Regions from separate parts of the Frankia sp. BMG5.60 genome, predicted to be linked through region 2. Evidence: predicted binding sites of a transcription regulator. Region 2 holds the regulator's gene; each other region holds the start of a gene.
The links. Region 2 encodes LexA, which represses DNA repair genes until DNA is damaged. Its sites were predicted from a motif close to CGAACNNNNGTTCG; they were not measured.
Positions count from the first base shown of each region.

Region 1 (6,503 bases), 3.0 Mb from region 2:
CCGGAGACGTGACCGACGTCCTGAAGACGGTGCCCGGCGCCGGGGGGAAGAAGGACGAGCAGGCACCCGCGGGGGAGGGTGCGGACGGCACCCCCGGTGGGCAGGCCGAGGGCAGTCCTGATGGGCAGGCCGAGGGCAGTCCTGGTGGGCAGGCCGAGGGCAGCTCTGGTGGGCAGGCCGAGGATGGCTCTGGGGAGCAGAGGGACGGCGCTGCCGATCAGGCCGAGGAACCCGACCAGGAGTCGGCGGGAGCTGAGCAGGAGGAGGCGGAGACCAAGGAGAAGGGGCCCGACGACGGTGATGGGGACCGCCGTCCCGCCGGCCGTGCCCCCGAGCCCACGCGCGGCGCTCGTCGTCGCCCTCCTGTGGCGGAAGCCGAGTGATGACGGATCGATGAGGAGGGGACATGACGCAGACGACGGCAAAGCAGACGGGCATAGTCGGCGCCCTGCGCGAGAACCCGGCGACGAAGAATCTGGTCGGCCAGGCGAAGAACCTGGCGAAGGCGCGGGGTGCCCAGTTGGTCGGGAAGACGACGGAGCGGCTCACATCGGGTACGGACAAGCTGAACGTGCTCGCCGACACGGGCGGTGCGGGCTCCGCGCTCAAGGCGGGCTCCAAGCAGCTGGCCAGCGGGAAGTCGCCGATGCGGGCCGCGTTCTCGACGGCGGCCACGGCGGTGAAGGACAAGGTCAAGTCGGTGCTGCATCTCGGTGGCAAGGGGTCCGGCGGAAAGAGTGGGCCGCCCAAGGCCACGAACATCGAAGAGACGATCGACGTCGGAGTGCCGGTCTCCGTGGCCTATGACCAGTGGACGCAGTACCCGCAGTTCTCCCGCTTCATGAAGGGCGTCGAGGCGGTGGACGCGAAGAGCGAGACCGAGCAGAACTGGCGGGTCAAGGTCTTCAAATCCCGCCGTAGCTGGGCGGCAAAGGTCCAGGAGCAGATACCGGACCGGCGGATCGTATGGACCTCGGAGGGCGCGAAGGGTTCCACCAAGGGAGCCGTCACGTTCCATCCGCTCGCCGACGACCTGACCCGGGTCCTGCTGGCCATGGAATACTATCCGTCCGGATTGATGGAGAAGACCGGGAATATCTGGCGGGCCGGTGGTCGACGGGCCCGGCTCGATCTCAAGCATTTCCGCCGTTACATCACGATGCAGGGCGAGGCGAGCGGCTCGTGGCGTGGTGTGATCCGCGACGGCGAGGTCGTCCAACAGCCCGACGAACCCGACGAAGGCGAACAGGGCGCGGAGGAGTCCGAGGGCAGGCGGGACACCGACGACGCGGCCGACTCGGGCCGCGGCGACGCCGGGCGGCCCGCGGGCGCCGCGACACCCGAGCCCTCGGACGAGGACACCGGCGACGAGTCCGAAGCGCCCTCCGACGCCGAGGCCAGGCCCGGGGCGTCGGTCGGCGGCTGATCGTCCACGCCGGCGGACGTGTCGGAGCTGTGATCTCGGCAGGCGGGGCGCGCGATCGGCCGCGCACCGCGATGACGCTGGATCAGGCGGCATACGAGTCCGCCCGCCAGACGGCCACCCGCCAGACGGCCACCGGGGGGCCGTCTGGCGGGCGGGCCGGGCGCGACGCCCGGGGGCCTTCGACGTCGCCGACGAGCTACCGCCGCGCACGGGGCACGCGGTCAGGCCGCGGCGCCCGCCAGCAGTGCCTCGATCTGGCCCAGGGCCTCGGACATGCCCTCGACCATGCCCATGGACACCATCTGCTCCATCGCTTCGGGCGAGGGGAAGGTGCTCTCGATCGTCATCACGGTCGCCGACTCGCCGTCCGCGGTGAGCTGGACGCGGACGATCGTGGTGGGCAGGTCGAGGTTGGGGCGGCCCGAGTCGTCGGCGAAGCCGTCCTCGAACTCCAGCCGGTGTGGGACGTCGACCGCCCGGACGCGCCACCAGCCGTAGTGCTTGTCTCCCTCCGGCCCGGTCATGAAGTACGTGACCGACCCGCCGGGAGCCAGGTCGTGGTCGACGACGGTCGCCGGGTACGTCGGCGGCCCCCACCACCGTTCGAGCTGGCGCGGGTCGGCCCAGATCCGCCACACCCGCTGCGGCGGCGCCTCGAACCTGGAGCTGATGGCGAGGCTGAGGGCCTCAGGATTCTTCTTCACGTCGATCACGGTCATGCGCGTTGCTCCTCGCCGTCTGCTCGTTCGTTGTCTGCTGGCCTGTCGTCTGCCGGCTGCTCGGCCGTTCGGTCGTCGGCCGCTGACCTGCAGTGTCGCTGGTCGACGTCGGGCTCCTGGTCGCGGTCTGCCCGGTCGCCGCCTCCCGGGGCGCCGCCTCCCGCTCGCTTTCTGCCGTGTCGCTTTCTGCCGTGTCGCTGTCGGACGGGTCGCTCGCTGCCATGTCGCTGTCGGACGGGTGGCTGTCGGGCGGGTCGGGCTCGGCGAGGATCGCGGCCATCCGATCGATACGTCCCTGCCACAGGGCCGCAAGCTCGTCCAGCAGCCGATGAACCTCGCGCAGCGCGTCCGCGTTGCCCCGCACGCGCTGCTCCCGACCCTGCCGCCGCTTCGTGACCAGCCCGGCGCCCGCCAGCACCGCCACGTGCTTCTGAACGGCCGCGAAGCTCATCGGGAACCGCCGGGCGAGATCGGAGACCGAATGCTCACCGGTCAGGGTGAGCGCCACGATCTCGCGCCTCGTCGCGTCTGCCAGGGCATGGAAGAGGCGATCGGCGTACTCGTCAGAGCCCTGATCTACAACCATCGGGTTGTACGTTAGCGGACACCGGTGAGCGAGGCAAGGCGGGCGTCCCCGGAACCGTCGGTCCCTGCGGCGGCCGCCGACCGGCCCGCTCGGGCGGCCCGCTCCAACTGCCCGGCCCGCTCCGACTGCCCGTGGTCGCTGCCGGGTCATTCCGGTTCCGGGGCAATTGACCCTCATGGTCACCAGCCGCCCGCGGGAACCTGCCGAAGATCCGGGGTGCAGTAGCGTCGCGGGCGGGTTCCCCCTCCGACGTCCCGGCTGCGGTTCCGTCAGATGACTCCGGATGACCTTGATGTGATGGCCGGCCTGCTCGGAGACGAACAGGTCATGACCTACTACCCGGCCCCGAAGACGCGTGGGCAGGCGGCCGCGTGGATCGCCTGGAACCAGGAAAACTATGCCCGATTCGGACACGGGTTGTGGATCGTCGAGACCCACGGCGGGGCCTTTGTCGGGGACTGCGGGCTCACCTGGCAGACGGTCAACGGAGCCCTGATGCTCGAGGTCGGCTATCACGTCCTGCCCCGTCTGTGGGGTCAGGAACTGGCCAGCGAGGCGGCAGCGGCCTGCAGGGACTTTGCCCGCGACCAGCTTGGCGCGAAACGGCTTGTGGCGATCGTTCACCCCGGAAACACGGCCTCACGGCGGGTAGCAGGGAAGATCGGGATGCGGCACCTCGCTGACGACCACGGCGGGCAGATCGTCGTGCACACTGTGCTCGGGATGGACCTATAGTCTCCCTGGTGGTCCTTGGCCGGCAGGTCTCTGTGCGGTCACTGGATTCTCGAATTCGAATTCGATCAGGTTCTGCGGGCTGTCATCGACTCGGGTGCCGGTGCCGGTGCCGGTGACCTTGAATGTGCCAGGTACACCGAAACCGCCACGTGCTGGGAGTGGCAGCTCCGTAGGAGTACGGCTCATCGTTGGTCGATCGGCACGTAGATGATCGCCTTCCCTTGGCGCCCGCAGGGGACAGCCTTGGTGTTGTGGTCGTGGTTGTTGTCTCTGGGACGACCAGAAGGGAGCATCGGTTACGGATGCGAACATCTGTTCGACTTCTGGATGGGAATTGCCTAGGCTTTTCTCATGGTCGGGAATCCTGATGGTGCCGGTGGGTCGTCTGCGCTGCTCGAAGGGGTCGCGGCGGTGTCCGCCGGGGTGGACGAGCTGAGCGGTGGCCGGGTGTGGGCGCTGTCGGATGCTGAACTGGACGCCTGTCTGGTTGACTGCACGGCGGTATTGACGCGGCTGGCGGCGTTTCGGCTTCAGGTGGTTGCGGAGGTGCACGGCCGGGGTTTGGCGCGGCGGGTCGGTGCAAGTAGCACGGCGGCGTGGCTGCGGGAACGGCTCCGGGTGCGTGCGGCCGACGCCGGCCGTCTGGTTGATCTGGCTGTGGCCGTGGACGGCCCGCTGGCGGCCACCGGGCAGCGGCTGGCCGTGGGGGAGATCGGCGTGGAGCAGGCCTTGGTGATCGTCGCGGGGATGAGATCCCTGCCCGCCGGGGTGACTGCGGACGTGCGCCGGCGGGCGGAGGCGTTCCTGCTGCGGCAGGCCGACGAGTTCGATCCGACCGCGCTGGCCCGCCTGGCCCGTCACCTACGCGAGACATTGACGTGGGCGGATCCCAGCCCCGGCGGCGATCCGCCCGACCCGGCTCCCGGCGGGTCTGCCAGTCAGGGCGATGCGCCGGGTGCCGGCGCGCAGTCCGGCGAGGGCGAGTCAGGCGCTGGCGGTGCGGACGTCGGCCAACCCCACGACCCCGCGGATCCCGCGGATCCCGCGGATTCCGCCGATTCCGCCGATCCCGGGGGTCGCGCCGCCGCCGATCCCGGCAGTCTGGCCGATGGGGGTGGAGAGGATCCGGCGCGGCGGCGGGGGCTGTGGATGTCGGAGTTGCCGGACGGGATGACCCGGATCAGCGGCGAGCTCGATGCGGAAGCCGCCGCTCTGCTACGCACCGCGCTGGACCCGCTGGCCGCACCCCGCCCCGCCGTCGACGGCACTCTCGACCCACGTAGCCCCGCCCGCCGGCGCGCCGACGCCCTCGTCGACCTGCTCGGCCGCACCCTTGACACCGCCGCGCTGCCCGCCAGCGGCGGGATCCGCCCGCACCTGACCGTCACCATTCCCTGGGCGGCGCTGCTCGGCCGCTCCCGCCTGCCCGCGACCACCAGTTGGGGGCAGCCCCTGCCCCGCGAGGCCCTTCGTCGCATCGCCTGTGACGCATCGGTCCGTCGCATCATTCTCGACCCCGCCGGCGTCCCCCTCGACGTCGGCCGTGCGCACCGCACCGTCACCGCCGACATCCGCCAGGCGCTGATTGCCCGAGACAACGGCTGCGCGTTCCCCGGCTGCGATCGTCCGGCAGGATGGCCCGAAGCGCACCATATCCACCATTGGATAGACGGCGGCCATACTTCGCTGGACAACAGCGTCCTTCTCTGCGGTTATCACCGTGCGATACCGAACATGACTGAGAGGTAATGATGTAGAAGCGGATCCTCGACGTTGTGGTGCTGTGCTGAAGATGAAGGTAGGCCCTTCGGGATCGTCTTACAGGAGAAGGTCTCAAACCACCGGGTGCCGCTCCGTTGAATGAGGCGGGGTGGTGAGCGACACGGAAACGTCGCCCGAGAGGCGGCAGGTACGGGCCGGGAAGACGAACGACCGTGAACCACCGACGAAGCGTCGTAACGCATAAGACGAGATCAAAACCGGGGTCTGGTGTTTATCCCGGGAGCAGTCAGGGAGGTGCCTGTCTACTGCCCTGGCGGTGTCCGGCGTTTAGGTGGCGTGAGCCCGGTCCAGGCTTCAGCACGGAACGGTAGAACCCCTCGCCCCGGAAACGACGGCCGCGGGTTGACGTGGTCGGCGAGAGGGAGGACTCCGAACGGTGAAGAGCCGTGAGGGGCAGAGTACCGGTCACGGGGCAGGGGGGCGGACCGCCCCGTAGTAGCGACGAAGCTCCTGTAATGGGGGCGGAGCGAAGGGGGCGGGTTGTCAGGCTTCCGATCGAAGGTCAACCGGGAACGGGAGGAACCGGATGGTCGAGGCGGCGTCCTCGGGAAAGTCGTTTGACATTCCGAAACAGCTCGTCTGGGAGGCATACCAGAAAGTCAAGGCGAACAAGGGTGCCGCCGGCGTCGACGAGCAGTCGTTGGCGGAGTTCGCGCGGGACGAGAAGAACAACCTCTACCGCGTCTGGAACCGGATGTCGTCGGGAGGCTACTTCCCGGCGCCGGTGAGGGCTGTGGAGATCCCGAAACCAGCAGGAGGAACGCGGACGCTCGGCATACCCACCGTGGCCGACCGCGTCGCGCAGACCGTGGTCGCGATGGTGCTGGAGCCCCAGGGAGAGAAGATCTTCCACCCGGACTCCTACGCCTACCGGCCCCGACGCTCGGCGCTGGACGCGGTGGCGACCTGCCGGAAACGGTGCTGGGAACAAGCGTGGGTCGTCGACCTCGACATCCACAAGTTCTTCGACACCGTGCCGCACCAGGAAATCCTGCTGGCCGTGGAACGCCACACCAACCACCGATGGGTAACGCTCTACGTCCAACGGTGGCTCACCGCACCGGTCCAGATGTCCGACGGCTCCCTACGGGAACGAGACAAAGGAACTCCACAGGGGTCTCCCGTCTCTCCCGTGCTCACGAACCTGTTCATGCACTACGCGTTCGATGCCTGGATGGCCCGGACGCAACCCACGGTCAGGTTCGAAAGGTACAGCGACGATGTGGTCGTCCACTGTCGCAGCGAGAAGCAAGCG
Region 1 is NZ_CM182091.1:1,445,375-1,451,877, reverse strand. It holds gene AC5R91_RS05950 (hypothetical protein) at 1-383, shown strand, start outside; gene AC5R91_RS05945 (SRPBCC family protein) at 407-1,426, shown strand; gene AC5R91_RS05940 (SRPBCC family protein) at 1,648-2,145, opposite strand; gene AC5R91_RS05935 (ArsR/SmtB family transcription factor) at 2,114-2,731, opposite strand; gene AC5R91_RS05930 (GNAT family N-acetyltransferase) at 2,990-3,466, shown strand; gene AC5R91_RS05925 (HNH endonuclease signature motif containing protein) at 3,818-5,215, shown strand; gene ltrA (group II intron reverse transcriptase/maturase) at 5,775-6,503, shown strand, end outside.
Region 1: a site for LexA is predicted at 3,772-3,785, ahead of AC5R91_RS05925 (HNH endonuclease signature motif containing protein). Genes of this name have one in related genera too.

Region 2 (6,503 bases):
CGCGGCGAGCGCGCGGCCGCCGTCGGAGTCGTAGGCGCGAGCGCTGGCCATGAGCAGCGCGCCGAGGTTGGCGTACCCGATGCCGAGCTGGCGATAGGCGCGGGTGACCGCGGTGATCTCCGGCGTCGGGAAGTCCGCGAAGCAGATCGAGATGTCCATCGCGGTGATGATCAGCTCGACCGCGGCGACGAACCCCTCGGCGTCGAACGTCCGGTCCGGGCGCAGGAACTTCAACAGGTTCAGCGACGCGAGGTTGCAGCTTGAGTTATCCAGGTGCACGTACTCGCTGCAGGGGTTGGAGGCGCTGATCCGGCCGCTCTCGGGGCAGGTGTGCCAGTCGTTGATCGTGCCGTCGTACTGGATGCCGGGGTCCGCGCAGGCCCACGCCGCCTCGGCGACGGTGCGGAACAGCCCCTTCGCGTCGATCGTCTCGATCGTCCGGCCGTCGAGGCGCGCCCGCAGGTCGAAGCTGCCCCCGTCGACGACCGCGCGCATGAACTCGTCGGTGACCCGGACCGAGTTGTTGGCGTTCTGGTACTGCACGGAGGCGATGTCGCGCCCGCCGAGATCCATGTCGAACCCGGCGTCCCGCAACGCCCTGATCTTGTCCTCCTCCCGGGCCTTCGTCTCGACGAACTCGACGATGTCCGGGTGATCGACGTCGAGCACGACCATCTTCGCGGCCCGCCGGGTCGCCCCGCCCGACTTGATCGTGCCCGCCGACGCGTCCGCGCCGCGCATGAAGCTCACCGGGCCGGACGCCGTGCCGCCGGAGGACAGCAGCTCCTTCGAGGAGCGGATGCGGGACAGGTTGAGCCCGGCCCCCGAGCCGCCCTTGAAGATCAGCCCCTCCTCGCGGTACCAGTTGAGAATCGACTCCATAGTGTCATCAACTGAAAGAATGAAACACGCGGAGACCTGCTGGGGGGCCGAGGTTCCGACGTTGAACCACACCGGGGAGTTGAAGCTGAACACCTGGTGAAGCAGCATCCAGGTCAGCTCGTGCTCGAAGATCTCGGCGTCGGCGTCGGCGGCGAAGTAGCCGTGCTCGCGGCCGGCCGCTCCGTAGGCGTGCACGACCCGGTCGATGAGCTGGCGCAGGGAGGACTCCCGGCCGGGCGTGCCCAGCGCCCCGCGGAAGTACTTACTCGTCACGATGTTCGACGCGTTGACCGACCAGGAATCGGGGAACTCCACCCCGCGCTGCTCGAAGTTGACCGAACCGTCCCGCCAGTTGGTCATGACGACGTCCCGGGTCTCCCAGGTGACCTCGTCGTACGGGTGGACGCCGGCGGTGGTGCGCGAGCGCCGGATCTTCAATCCGCCCGCCCTGGCCGCAGACCTGCCCGCCTTCGTGCCGCGACTTTCGGTCATGACGCTCCTCGTCCTGTCTTCTCATCGGCGCGCGCTGGCGCACTGGTGGTGGCATCCCCGCCCGGGCCCGGTCCACTGCACGCGTGGACGGCGGACCGCGGGCGAATCGGCGTATCGGCCGACGCCGAACCCTGGGGTCGACCGGGTCCGGCGGCAGCGACACGCATGACGAACACACCGGCCCCGGCGGTCCGGCCCCCGTCCCCGCGCCGTCCGCCCACGGGCGCGGCCGGGTAGGGGTCGCGAGCAGGACGCGCGAAACCGGGTCGCGCGGGATCGGACGCCCACGCCGGCCGGGTCAGGTCGTCCCGTCCAGACGGGAACGGGCCGGCGGGGCGGCGAGCTGCTAGCGGGACGGGCGGGACGGGGCCTCGGCGGTCCCGCGGCGGCCCCGTCAGGTGCGGGTGGCCGAGGCGCCGCGCACCCGGCCGACCTCGTACTCCCCCGTGATCGGCTCGGCCCGGCCGAGCCCGCCCTCGACGATGTTCAACTGGTTTCCGCCGCCACGGCGGCCCGGGGTCTCCGGCTGCTCGCGGACGGCGGCGGGTGTGTCCCGGCCTGGGCGGCCGGGGCGTGGGGTATCTGAGTCGGCCCGCCGGCCGCCGGGTGGGGGGCCTTCGGGACCGGCCCGCTGCGACGGGTCCGCCTGGTCGGTGAACGCTCCGCCGGCGGGACGGACGGTTGGATCTCCCAGCTCGTCAAGGTCGTCGAGGTCGGCGCCGCGGCGGGCTCCGGACGTCTCGGCCCGCAGCGCCGCGATCGCGCTCTCGAAGTCGCCGAGCGACTCGAAGGCCAGGTACACCGAGGCGAAGCGGAGGTAGGCCACCTCGTCGAGCTCGCGGAGCGGGCCGAGGATCGCCCGGCCAATCGCCTCCGCGGGGACCTCCGCCGAGCCCGAGGAGCGCACGGCATCCTCAACCCGCTGGGCCAGCAGAGCAAGATCGTCGTCGCGCACCGGCCGGCCCTGGCAGGCCTTGCGCACACCGGTGATCACCTTCGCGCGACTGAACGGCTCCGCCACGCCGCTGCGCTTGAGCACCCGCAGCGACGCCTCCTCCATGGTGGTGAACCGGCGACCGCACGACAGGCAGGATCGCCGCCGCCGAATCGCCGAGCCCTCCTCGGCCTCCCGGCTGTCGACGACACGGCTGTCCGGATGCCGGCAGAACGGGCATCGCACGCGATACGCCTCCTTCGTCCGGTCCGGCGCGGCCACCTGGCGCGGCGGGACAGCGAGCCGACCCGCGCCTCCGCACCGGCCGAGCCGCCCCTGTGGACGGCCGCCCGCACCTCTGTGGAAAGCCTGTGCGCAACCTGTGGATGACTTACACCCGCATAAGCACCAGATGTTGTGTCTAACCTAGCGCACAACCCCAGTGATGGGGACACCGACCCCCCGCGTGTCACACCGGGACATCAGCCCGCGGGGGCGCGACAACCCTGCGCGAGGGCGCCGCACCCGCCCGCTGCCGCCGGGCACCGGCCCGTCACGGCGGCGAGCCGCCGAGCGCCGATCGGGACCGGACGGTGGCGGAGCGGACCGGCCGACCGGAGGGTCAGCCCAGCAACAGGAACTGGCCGGGGGTGAGCTCGACCGAGGGGAGATGGTTGATCCGCATCAGCCGATCCACGACGGCGCGGGTGTCGGCGTCGGGATCGAGCGCGACTGCGATCTCCCACAGCGTCTCCCCGGCGAGGACCAGGTGACCCCGCGGCGGCTCGCCGGACCACGCGATCGAGGCGCGCGGCAGGACGACCACCAGCACCGCGGCGATCGCCAGCGCGACGACGGCGACCACGACCACCCGGCCGCGGTGGGTCAGCCGCAGCGGCGGCAGCGGCTCGCCGGCGGCGCGGCGCACCGGCGGCCGGGATCCTGATCCGCGGGCAAGCCGCCGCGGCGGGCCCGGCGACCGGGATCTCCGCGACCGAGATCCCGGCGCCTCGGACCTCGACGCCTGAGACCTCGACACCTGAGACTTCGACACCTGAGACTTCGACGCCTGGGACTTCTGCGCCTCGGACCTCGTCGCCCGGGGAACCGGCGCGTGCGAGGGGCACGCCCTCGGAACCGGCCTCCCGGCACCGACCCTGGCGGCCGGCAGGGCCACCCGCATCCGCGCCGGACCGCTCGCCGGCCATCCCCCGGCGCGGCGCACCGCCCGCTCCCGGGCGGCCGCCAGATCGACCACCTGTGTGGTGTGCGCGCTTTGCACGGCTTCCTCCCAAGGCGCCCCGGACCACGTCGTCGACGCCACGAACTCCCGTTCGATCGAACTCCTGATCGATTGTCACACCGGAGTCCCGCCAGGGAAAGGGACACGCTCGAACAGACGTTTGAGATTCCGCGACCGGGCGGTTACCGTCGAGACGATCAGGTTTGCACCGGGCGGTCTCCCCCGGTCGCGGACAGCCGGGTGCCGTGGGGGGTGCCGGTCTCGCCGGGCGAGGCCGACAGCCGCGCGCACGTCCAGCGCGCGGCCGAGCGGCGGCCCACCGGCGACAGAGTAGGCGACGAGGAGAGCGGTAGGCGATGACCAGCCAAGGCAGGGGTACACGCCGGGGCGGGGCCCGCGGCAACGTGCGGGCCTTTCCCGAAAACCCCGCGGACGCAGCCGGCCTGACCCCCCGGCAGCGCAAGGTGCTCGAGGTCATCCGGGCCGAGGTGGAACGGCGCGGGTACCCGCCCAGCGTGCGGGAGATCGGGGAGGCGGTGGGGCTGACCAGCACGAGCAGCGTGGCGCATCAGCTCAAGGTGCTGGAAGAGAAGGGCTACCTGCGCCGGGACCCGAACCGTCCGCGGGCGATGGAGGTGCTCAGCCCCGATCGGCCGCGGCGCAAGGCCGACTCCGGCGCGGCGGCCGTCGTGTCGACGTTCCCGGGCGCCGCGGCCCCGGCCGGCGCGAGCGGCGAGGGGTCCGCGGCCTACGTGCCGGTCCTCGGGCGGATCGCCGCCGGGGGGCCGATCCTGGCCGAGCAGGCGATCGAGGACGTCTTTCCGCTGCCGAAGGAGATCGTCGGCGAGGGCACCCTGTTCCTGCTCCGGGTCGTCGGCGAATCGATGATCAACGCGGCAATCTGTGACGGCGACTGGGTGGTGGTGCGCCAGCAGCCGGTCGCGGACAACGGTGAGATCGTCGCCGCGATGATCGACGGCGAGGCGACGGTCAAGCGGCTACGGGTCCGCGACGGCAAGGTCTGGCTGCACCCGGAGAACTCGACGTTCAGCGACATCCCTGGCGAAGAGGCGACGATCCTCGGGCGGATCGTCGCCGTGCTGCGCCGGGTCTGACCGTGGACGGCCGGCCGCGCGAGGCGGCCGGCCGATTCGGCTGCCGTGGACCGGGCGGGTATGCTCCGCCGACCGCGCCGACGGCGAGCTCAGCGCCGGTCCCGGCGCGGCGGATCAGGGCTGGACGGGTCAGGGCTGGAAGGTGTGCAGTTCCGCGGCGAGCGACGGCGACACCCTCGCGAGCAGTCGGGTGCCGTCCGCCGTGTGCTCCAACTCGAGCACTTCGCCGTGAGCGTGTACCCGCGAGACGAGATCGCCCCGCGTGTAGGGGACGAGGACCTTCATCTCCACGTCGGGGTGGGGGACTCGGTCGCACAGAGCGTCGACGAGCGCGGTCAGCCCCTCCCCCGTGCGCGCCGAGACGAAGACCGCGTCGGGCGCGAGCTGGCGCAGGCCGGCGAGGACGGTCGACTCGGTGGCGTCGACCTTGTTCACGACGATCAGCTCGGTCACGTTGCCCGCGTCGATGTCGTTGAGCACCTCGCGTACGGCTGAGATCTGGGCGGCCGGGTCGGGGGCGGAGCCGTCGACGACGTGCAGGATGAGGTCCGCGTCGGCGACCTCCTCCAGGGTCGAGCGGAACGCCTCGACGATCTGGTGCGGGAGGTGCCGGACGAACCCGACCGTGTCGGTGAGGGTGAACGCCCGGCCGTCCGGCAGGGTCGCGCGCCGCACGGTGGGATCCAGCGTGGCGAACAACGCGTCCTCGACGAGGACGCCGGCGCCGGTGAGACGGTTGAGCAGCGAGGACTTGCCGGCGTTGGTGTAACCGGCGATCGCCACCGCGGGCACCTCGCCGCGCCGGCGGGCCGACCGCTTCGTCTCCCGCACGGTTGCCATCCCGGCGAGCTCCCGGCGCAGACGCGCCATCCGCGCGCGCAGCCGTCGGCGGTCTGTCTCGATCTTCGTCTCGCCAGGTCCGCGAGTACCGATGGGCGCGCGCCCACCGCCGCTGGCCGCGGCGCGGGACATCGACTCACCCCAGCCGCGCAGGCGGGGCAGCATGTACTGGAGCTGGGCGAGCTCGACCTGGGCCTTGCCCTCCCGAGACGTCGCGTGCTGGGCGAAGATGTCGAGGATGAGCGCGGTCCGGTCGATGACCTTGACCTTGACGACCTCCTCCAACTGGCGTAGCTGGCCCGGGGTGAGCTCGCCGTCGCAGATCACCGTGTCCGCGCCGGTCGCGGTGACGACCTCGGCGAGTTCGCGGGCCTTGCCGGACCCGACGTAGGTCGAGGCGTCCGGCCGGTCGCGTCGCTGCACGAGCGCGTCCAGCACGACCGAACCCGCCGTGGTCGCGAGGGCGGCGAGCTCCGCCATGGATGCCTCGGCCGACCGCAGCGAACCCGACGTCCACACGCCGATGAGGACGACCCGCTCCAGCCGCAACTGGCGGTACTCGACCTCGGTGACGTCGTCGAGCTCGGTGGCCAGGCCGGGCACGCGGCGCAGTGCCGCGCGCTCCTCCAGGTCGAAGCCGTCCCCCGAATCGTCATAGAAGCCCGAGAGGTACGCCGAATCCGAATCGGCGAGGTCGATGAGGGATCTGTCGAAAGTGGACGCCGTCAGGGCGTCGGCAGGAAGAGTCATACCATCCGTTCTCAACGCGGCTCGCTGCCGCGAGATTCCGCGCCGCTTCGTCCGGCCAGGTCACGCTCGCGGGTTCCGGCGACCTGATGAGGTCCGCGGGCAAGCGTCGGCGCGGGGCGCCGACCGCTTCCCTCGCGGATTCATCCCGTCTCCCACCAGGGTCCCACGCCGCCATGACGATCGCGAACGGTTTCCGGGCTGGCACACCGTGACCTTCGCGCCGGACCGGACGGGCACCTGGACAGGA
Region 2 is NZ_CM182091.1:6,211,520-6,218,022, reverse strand. It holds gene AC5R91_RS25465 (vitamin B12-dependent ribonucleotide reductase) at 1-1,374, opposite strand, end outside; gene nrdR (transcriptional regulator NrdR) at 1,769-2,554, opposite strand; gene AC5R91_RS25455 (LysM peptidoglycan-binding domain-containing protein) at 2,931-3,236, opposite strand; gene lexA (transcriptional repressor LexA) at 3,908-4,666, shown strand; gene hflX (GTPase HflX) at 4,796-6,256, opposite strand.

Region 3 (6,503 bases), 2.7 Mb from region 2:
CGAAGTAGCCGTCGACGACGACGTCGATGATTCCGTGGACGAGGTAGCCGACGCCGTGCGCGGCCAGGTCGGCACCGTTCACGCGGCGTAGAATCGCGTCGAGGTCGAACGTGTCGTCGCCACGCACGGTGACCAGCGTCCGCCCGGCGATGAACGCCGAGATCTCCTGGCTGACCAACTCCCCGGAGGCCACGTCGAGGCGCACGGCGTAGGTGTTGAGGAACAGGTGGGTCGGGTAGCGGTCCAGCTTCGCCCGCTCGCCGGCCGACAGCGCGTCCTCGACGGCGTGCGGGTCCAGGCGCAGCTCGTCGGCGACGAGGCGGATCTGCTCGGCGTCCGGGGCGCACAGGTCCAGCCAGACCACCATGTCGTCGTTCCCGCGGAAGCGGTCGACGTCGGCGAGCGGAAAGTTCTCCTCGATCAGCACGCCGTCGCGGAAGGCTCGGGTCCGCGCCTCGCCGGCACGGGGGTGGCCCGACGCCTCGCCGGCACGGGGGTGGCCCGACGCCTCGCCGCCGGCGGTCGCCGGGCCCGATCCGCCCCGGCGGTCGGCCTGGTTCGGATCGGTCCGCGCTCCGCCGAGGCCGGCGTCGGTGCCACCGCCCGTGTCGAGGTGGCGCGGGGGCGTGCCGGCCAGTCCCACGCGTCCGGAACCGCTTTGATCGGCCATGGCCCCTACCACCCCTTCGCCTGCTCGCGGCTCCGCGACCGCTCGTCTGCGAAGGCGGTACCCACGCCGGCCCCTCACTCCCATCCCGCCGCGGAGGAACCGGACACCACGTCGCGGGGAGCAGGGTCACCGCACCTGTCTGATCGGGTTCGGGGCAGCGGGTCCGGCTCCGTCACCCGGCACCATCACCCGGGAAGGCATGGGCACCCGGGACGGCAGGGGCGGGGTCCGGCGGCGAAGGCCGGCGCGGGTCAGTCGTGGGCCGCTGCCCGCCGCCGGGGGTCGAGGCCGAGCGCTGCGACACCGGCCGCCACCGCGAGGCCCAACGCCACGAACCAGGCATGCCGGTAGGCGGCCACCGGCGCCGCGGAGGACGCCGTGCCAAGGATCGCGACCAGGATGCTCACGCCGATCACAGAGCCGACCTGCACCGCCATCGACACGATCGCGCTGCCGGTCGCGGCGTCCGCGGGGGCGAGCTCGACCGTGGCCGACGAGATCGCCGCCGGCACCGCGAGGCCCAGCCCGAGGCCGAGCGACAGCCAGCCGGGCAGGAAGCCGGTGGCGTAGCTCGCCCCGTCGTCGGCGAGCAGGGCCAGCAGCAGCAGGCCGACCACGCCGATGGCCATCCCGACCGCGGCGATCCGCCCGATCCTCAGCCCGCCCCGCTGGTGCAGCGCCTCGGCCAGCGCGGCCCCGGCGGCGAAGACGACCGGGCCGGGCGCCGTGCCCAGACCGGTGCGGATGGCGGAGTAGCCCCAGTGGCCCTGCAGCAACAGGATCGCCGAGAGCAGCACCAGCCCGAACGAGGCGAACGAGAGCAGCGGGACCAGATTGCCGGCGGCGAAGACGCGGTTGCGGAACAGCGACAGCGCGACCACCGGCGCCGGGTGGCGGGCGGAGCGGACGAGGAACGCGGCGACGGCGACGGCGGCCACGACGAACGCGCCGACGACGCGGCCACCCGACCAGCCCCACTGCGGCCCCTCGACGATGGCGAGGCACAGCGCGGCAACCGAGATCATCAGGACGGCGCCGCCGAGCATGTCGGGCACCCGCAGGTCCCGCTCGCCGCGGGTCCGCGGGACGTGGCGGGCGGCCAGCGCGATCGCGCCCACCGCGACCGGGATGTTGATCAGAAACAGCCACCGCCACGACGCCTGCACCAGCAGCCCGCCGAGCACCGGGCCGGAGGCCGCGGACAGCGCCCCGGTGGTGAACCAGATCTTGACGTAGGTCGCCGTCTTCTCCGGCGGCGCGCTGACCAGCACGAGCCCGAGGCTGGCCGGGGTCAGCAACGCGGCCCCGACGGCCTGGGCGACGCGGAAGGCGACGAGGACCCACACGTCGCCGCTGAGGCCGGCGCCGAGACTCGCGGCGGCGAACAGCGCCAGCCCCAGCAGGAACCCGCCCTTGCGGCCGAAGCGGTCGACGAGGCGGCCCGCCGGGACCAGCAGCGCCGCGTAGACGATCGCGTAACCGTTCAACACCCAGCTCAGATCGGACAGCGACGCCGCCCCGACGCCCGCGCCGATGTTCGGCAGGCCGACGTTGGTGATCCAGACGTCGAGCTGGGCGAGGAAGCTCGCGATCGACAGCACGGCGAGGACCAGCGCCGGGCGGGTGTCACGACCGCCGCCGGTGGCCGAGGTCGGCCGCAGCGCGGCGACTTCGTCCTGCAGAGTCATCGGATCTCGCCTTCAGAAGGGGGAAGCGCCCGCCGACGGCACGCTCATCCGCGACGGCACCAGTTATTGGACTGATCGGTACACAAAACCTAGAGAGTTCTGGACCGATCTGTCAATAAAACGATCCGCCCGCGTTTTCTCGGTCACGAAGGCGGGCGGACCGGGAACATCCGCCGTCCGTGGCGGGTCGGGACACGCGCCGCGCAGCCACCGGGCACTCCCCGCCGGCGGGAGCTCAGCGCCGACGGGAGCTCAGCGCACGTCGCGCGGGCGGAACTGGACGCTGATCCGCGGACCCACCGGTCGGGACGACTTGGGCACCGCGTGATCCCAGGTGCGCTGGCAGCTACCGCCCATGACGATCAGGTCGCCGTGGCCGAGCTCGAAGCGCAGCGCCGGGCCGCCGCCACGCGGGCGCAGCAGCAGCGGCCGGGGGCAGCCCAGCACGACGATCGCCACCATCGTGTCCTGCCGGCCACCGCGCCCGATCCGGTCGCCGTGCCAGGCGACGCTGTCGCGGCCGTCGCGGTACAGGCACAGTCCCGCGGTGACGAACCGCTCCCCCAGCTCGGCCGCATAGCGCTCGTCGAGCGCGTCGCGCGCCGCGGCCAGCGCCGGGTCGGGCAGCGCCTCGCCGCCGCCGTAGAAGGCCAGCAGCCGCGGGATGTCGACTACCCGCTCGTACATGGAGCGCCGCTCGGCCCGCCAGGGGACCCCGTCGCGCAGCCGCTCGAACAGGGCGTCCGCCCCCTCGATCCAACGCGGCCGCAGGTCCACCCACGCGCCCGCGGACAGCACGCGCCGGCGCACGGCCCCCGCGAGCGGAGCGACCTCGACCGCCGCCGCGGCATCGAGCAGCGAGGCCTGGAACGGGGCGACGTCCACCACCTCAGACTACCAAACACCAGTTCGACCGGGCCTGACGTCGCGGACCCGATGGCCCGCCGGCAGAACGCGACGGCGCAGCCGCAGGAAAGCGCGGACCTGTCGGATATTTGCCACTCTGACGATCGTCCACGGAGACTTCACCCCCGTCTGACATATCGCGTGTTGAACTTTGTCGATGGATGCCGGAAGGTGGTTCTCGACACCGTTCGCCAATCTTCCTCCGGCCGATGGAGAAAATCGCCCGGCGCATCGCCCACGAGGCGGGCGCCCCGCTCGTCGCCGGGCTCAGCGACCGGTGCGCGACGTCGAGCAGGTCGTCGCCTTCGCCCGGGACCACGGTCCGCCGATCGCGATCAAGGCCGTGTTCGGGGGCGGCGGTCCCCCGGCCGGACGGCGGCGGGCCGCCGCGGGGCGGGTCAGTACAGACCCATCACCCGGTCGATGGTGATCTCGATGACGACGAGCCCGCGCGGGTTGGGCGGGCGCGACCAGTACCGTCGGGTGTACTGGCGCACGCCCTCGGCGACCCGCCCCGGGTCGTCCGACGCCACCGCGGGGCCCTCCAGGGTCAGCCAGCGCCCCCCGTCGACCTGGCAGATTGACACCCGTCCGCCCGGACGCGCCAGCACATTGCGGGCCTTGCGTCGGGAGGCCACGGTCATGACGCGGGCGAGCCGGGCGTCGGGGTCCCAGGTGAAGCGGACCGGGGCCGCGTGCGGCGACCCGTCCGGCCGCAGGGTGATGAAGGTGCCCAGATGGTCGGCGGCGAGGAACGCCTCCGCCGCGGGAGGCAGGATCATCGTGTGCCCGCGCATGTACCGCTCCTGTCCGGATGGGGGCTGACGTCGCGGGGCCGACGTGGCAGGGCCGTGCCGCGGTCAGCCGGGCAGTGCCGTCGGGTCGGGGGCGTCCTCGGGCCGGGTGAGGGGCAGCAGCACCAACGTGACCAGGAAGGCGGCGGCAACGAAGATCACACCGGTGAGGAAGGCGTCCTGGAAGACGCCGGCCCGCGCCTGGTGCACCAGCGCGGGCACGCCGTGCGCCCGCTCCGTCACCTCGGCCAGGTTGCGGAAGGCGTAGGTGGCGGCGACGGCCAGACCGATCGCGCCGCCGACCTCCTGGCTGGTGTTGATCAGACCGGCGGCGAGACCCGACTCGTGTTCGCCGACGCCGGTGAACGCCACGACCTGGATCGGCACGAAGGACAGGCCGAGACCGACGCCCGTGATGAGGAAGGCGGGCAGCAGATCGACCGGGTAGGAGGCGTCGACGGGCGCCCGCCACAGCAGCAGCATGCCGCCCTCGGTGAGCAGCAGCCCGATCAGGAGCACCAGCTTCGCGGGCACCTTGGTGACGAGCTGGGAGGCGATGCCCGCGCCGACGGCCACGATCGCCGCCAGCGGCACATAGGCCAGGCCGGTCCGCAGCGGCGAGTAGTCGAGGACCTGCTGCATGAAGAGGCTGGCGAAGAAGAACAGCGTCACCACGTTGCCGAGCAGTAGCACGGCGGCGAGGTTCGCCGCGCGCAGCGACGGCCGCCGAAAGATGCTCAGGGTGATCAGCGGATCGCGGGCGCGGCGTTCGATGAGCAGGAACGCCACGAGCAGCAGCGCGGAGACGATGAAGCCGGCCGCTATCCGCCCGCCGGGCGGCTCGGCGTCGTCGACCGTCTGACCGAGGGAGAAGATCAGCAGGACCAGGCCGGCGGTCAGGGCGACCGCGCCGGCGATGTCGAACGAGGAGCTGCGTTCGGCGGCCTTGCTCTCGGCCACCACGCTCGGCGCGACCAACGCGCCGAGCAGACCGATCGGAACGTTGACGAAGAAGATCCAGCGCCAGCCGGGGCCGTCGGTCAGCAGGCCACCCAGGGTCACTCCGGCCACCGCCGCCAGTCCGCTGAGCGCGCCCCACACGCCGAGCGCCTTGTTGCGTTCGGGCCCCTCGGGAAAGCTGTTGGTCAGCAGGCTCAGCGCCGATGTGGCGATGAAGGCCGCGCCCAGGCCCTGCAGCCCGCGCGCGACGATCAGCATGACCGCCTCCTGGGAGAGGCCCGCCATCAGGGAGGACAGGGCGAACAGCGTCAGGCCGCCCTGCAGCATCAGGCGGCGGCCGTAAGTGTCCGCGAGGCGTCCACACAGCAGCAGAAACCCGCCGAGCAGCATGCCGTAGGTCGTCACGACGTACGGTAGCTGTGTCGCGGAGATGTCGAGCTTGTCCTCGATGGTCGGCAGGGCGACATTCACGATGGAGACGTCGAGGAAGGTCATAAAGCCGGCGACGCTGAGGAAGGCGAGGATGAGCCCAGGTTTGCGGGCGGCCCCGGCCGCCGGCGGGGCGAGAGTATCCGTGCTCTGCACGGATTCCGGAATGGACATGACAGCGCTCCTGCCTCGGGGTCGTGCCGCGTCGCGCAACGTCGGAGCGAGGCCTCGGCGGGCCCGGCACAAGCCAGTTGGACAGCGTTTGGTGAATGCCTTGAGAAGCTAGCATTCCGAAAGCTTTAGGAACCTAGTGGAAAGCCACTTTCCTGGAGGTGACCGTGCTCGACACGTCCCCGCCCCGTCCCGCCCCGCCCCGGCCCGCCCCGCCCCGGCCGGCGACCTCGCTGCCGCCGGAGCAGGCCTGCCGCATCTCGCCGGTGGTCGACATCGTCTTCAGCCGCTGGACCACCCCCATCCTGTGGGCCCTGCACGCCTTCGGCCGGCAGCGGTTCGTGGAGCTGGAGCGGCGGATCGGCACCATCACGCCCAAGGTGCTCACCCAGCGGCTGCGCCAGCTCGAACGCGACGGGCTGGTGGTGCGCACCTACCACCAGGAGGTGCCGCCCCGGGTGGAGTACGAGATCAGCGAGCTCGGCAACAGTCTCGCTCCACTGTTCGCCACGCTCGCCGAGTGGTCGCAGGCCAACCTCGATCGGGTCGAGCAGGCGCGGCGATCCTTCGACGCGCAGCAGGACCGCGCGGGCCACCGCCGGTAACCGTGCACCCGCCGGCCGTTCGGTCGTCCGGGCGTCGCCTTGGTGAAAAACAAGACAACTCCGGCCACGGAGGGTCGCCGGCCTTCTACCCTGACAGGGCACGCGGTGAAGGATTCAGGCGGACCGAGCGTTGCGGGAGTCGGGCAGGTGAGGTACGGGCTCGGAGTCGATCTCGGAACCACCTTCACTGCGGTGGCCGTCGGTCATCCCGTCTCGGCGGGGGTCGGCCGCTGGGGCCACACCGAGATGGTGAGCCTGGGCAGCCGAAGCGTCGTCACCC
Region 3 is NZ_CM182091.1:1,086,419-1,092,921, forward strand. It holds gene AC5R91_RS04595 (magnesium transporter CorA family protein) at 1-670, opposite strand, end outside; gene AC5R91_RS04600 (MFS transporter) at 922-2,358, opposite strand; gene AC5R91_RS04605 (alpha-ketoglutarate-dependent dioxygenase AlkB) at 2,611-3,243, opposite strand; gene AC5R91_RS04610 (pyridoxamine 5'-phosphate oxidase family protein) at 3,663-4,061, opposite strand; gene AC5R91_RS04615 (MFS transporter) at 4,125-5,621, opposite strand; gene AC5R91_RS04620 (winged helix-turn-helix transcriptional regulator) at 5,786-6,223, shown strand; gene AC5R91_RS04625 (Hsp70 family protein) at 6,371-6,503, shown strand, end outside.
Region 3: a site for LexA is predicted at 3,257-3,270, ahead of AC5R91_RS04605 (alpha-ketoglutarate-dependent dioxygenase AlkB). Genes of this name have one in related genera too.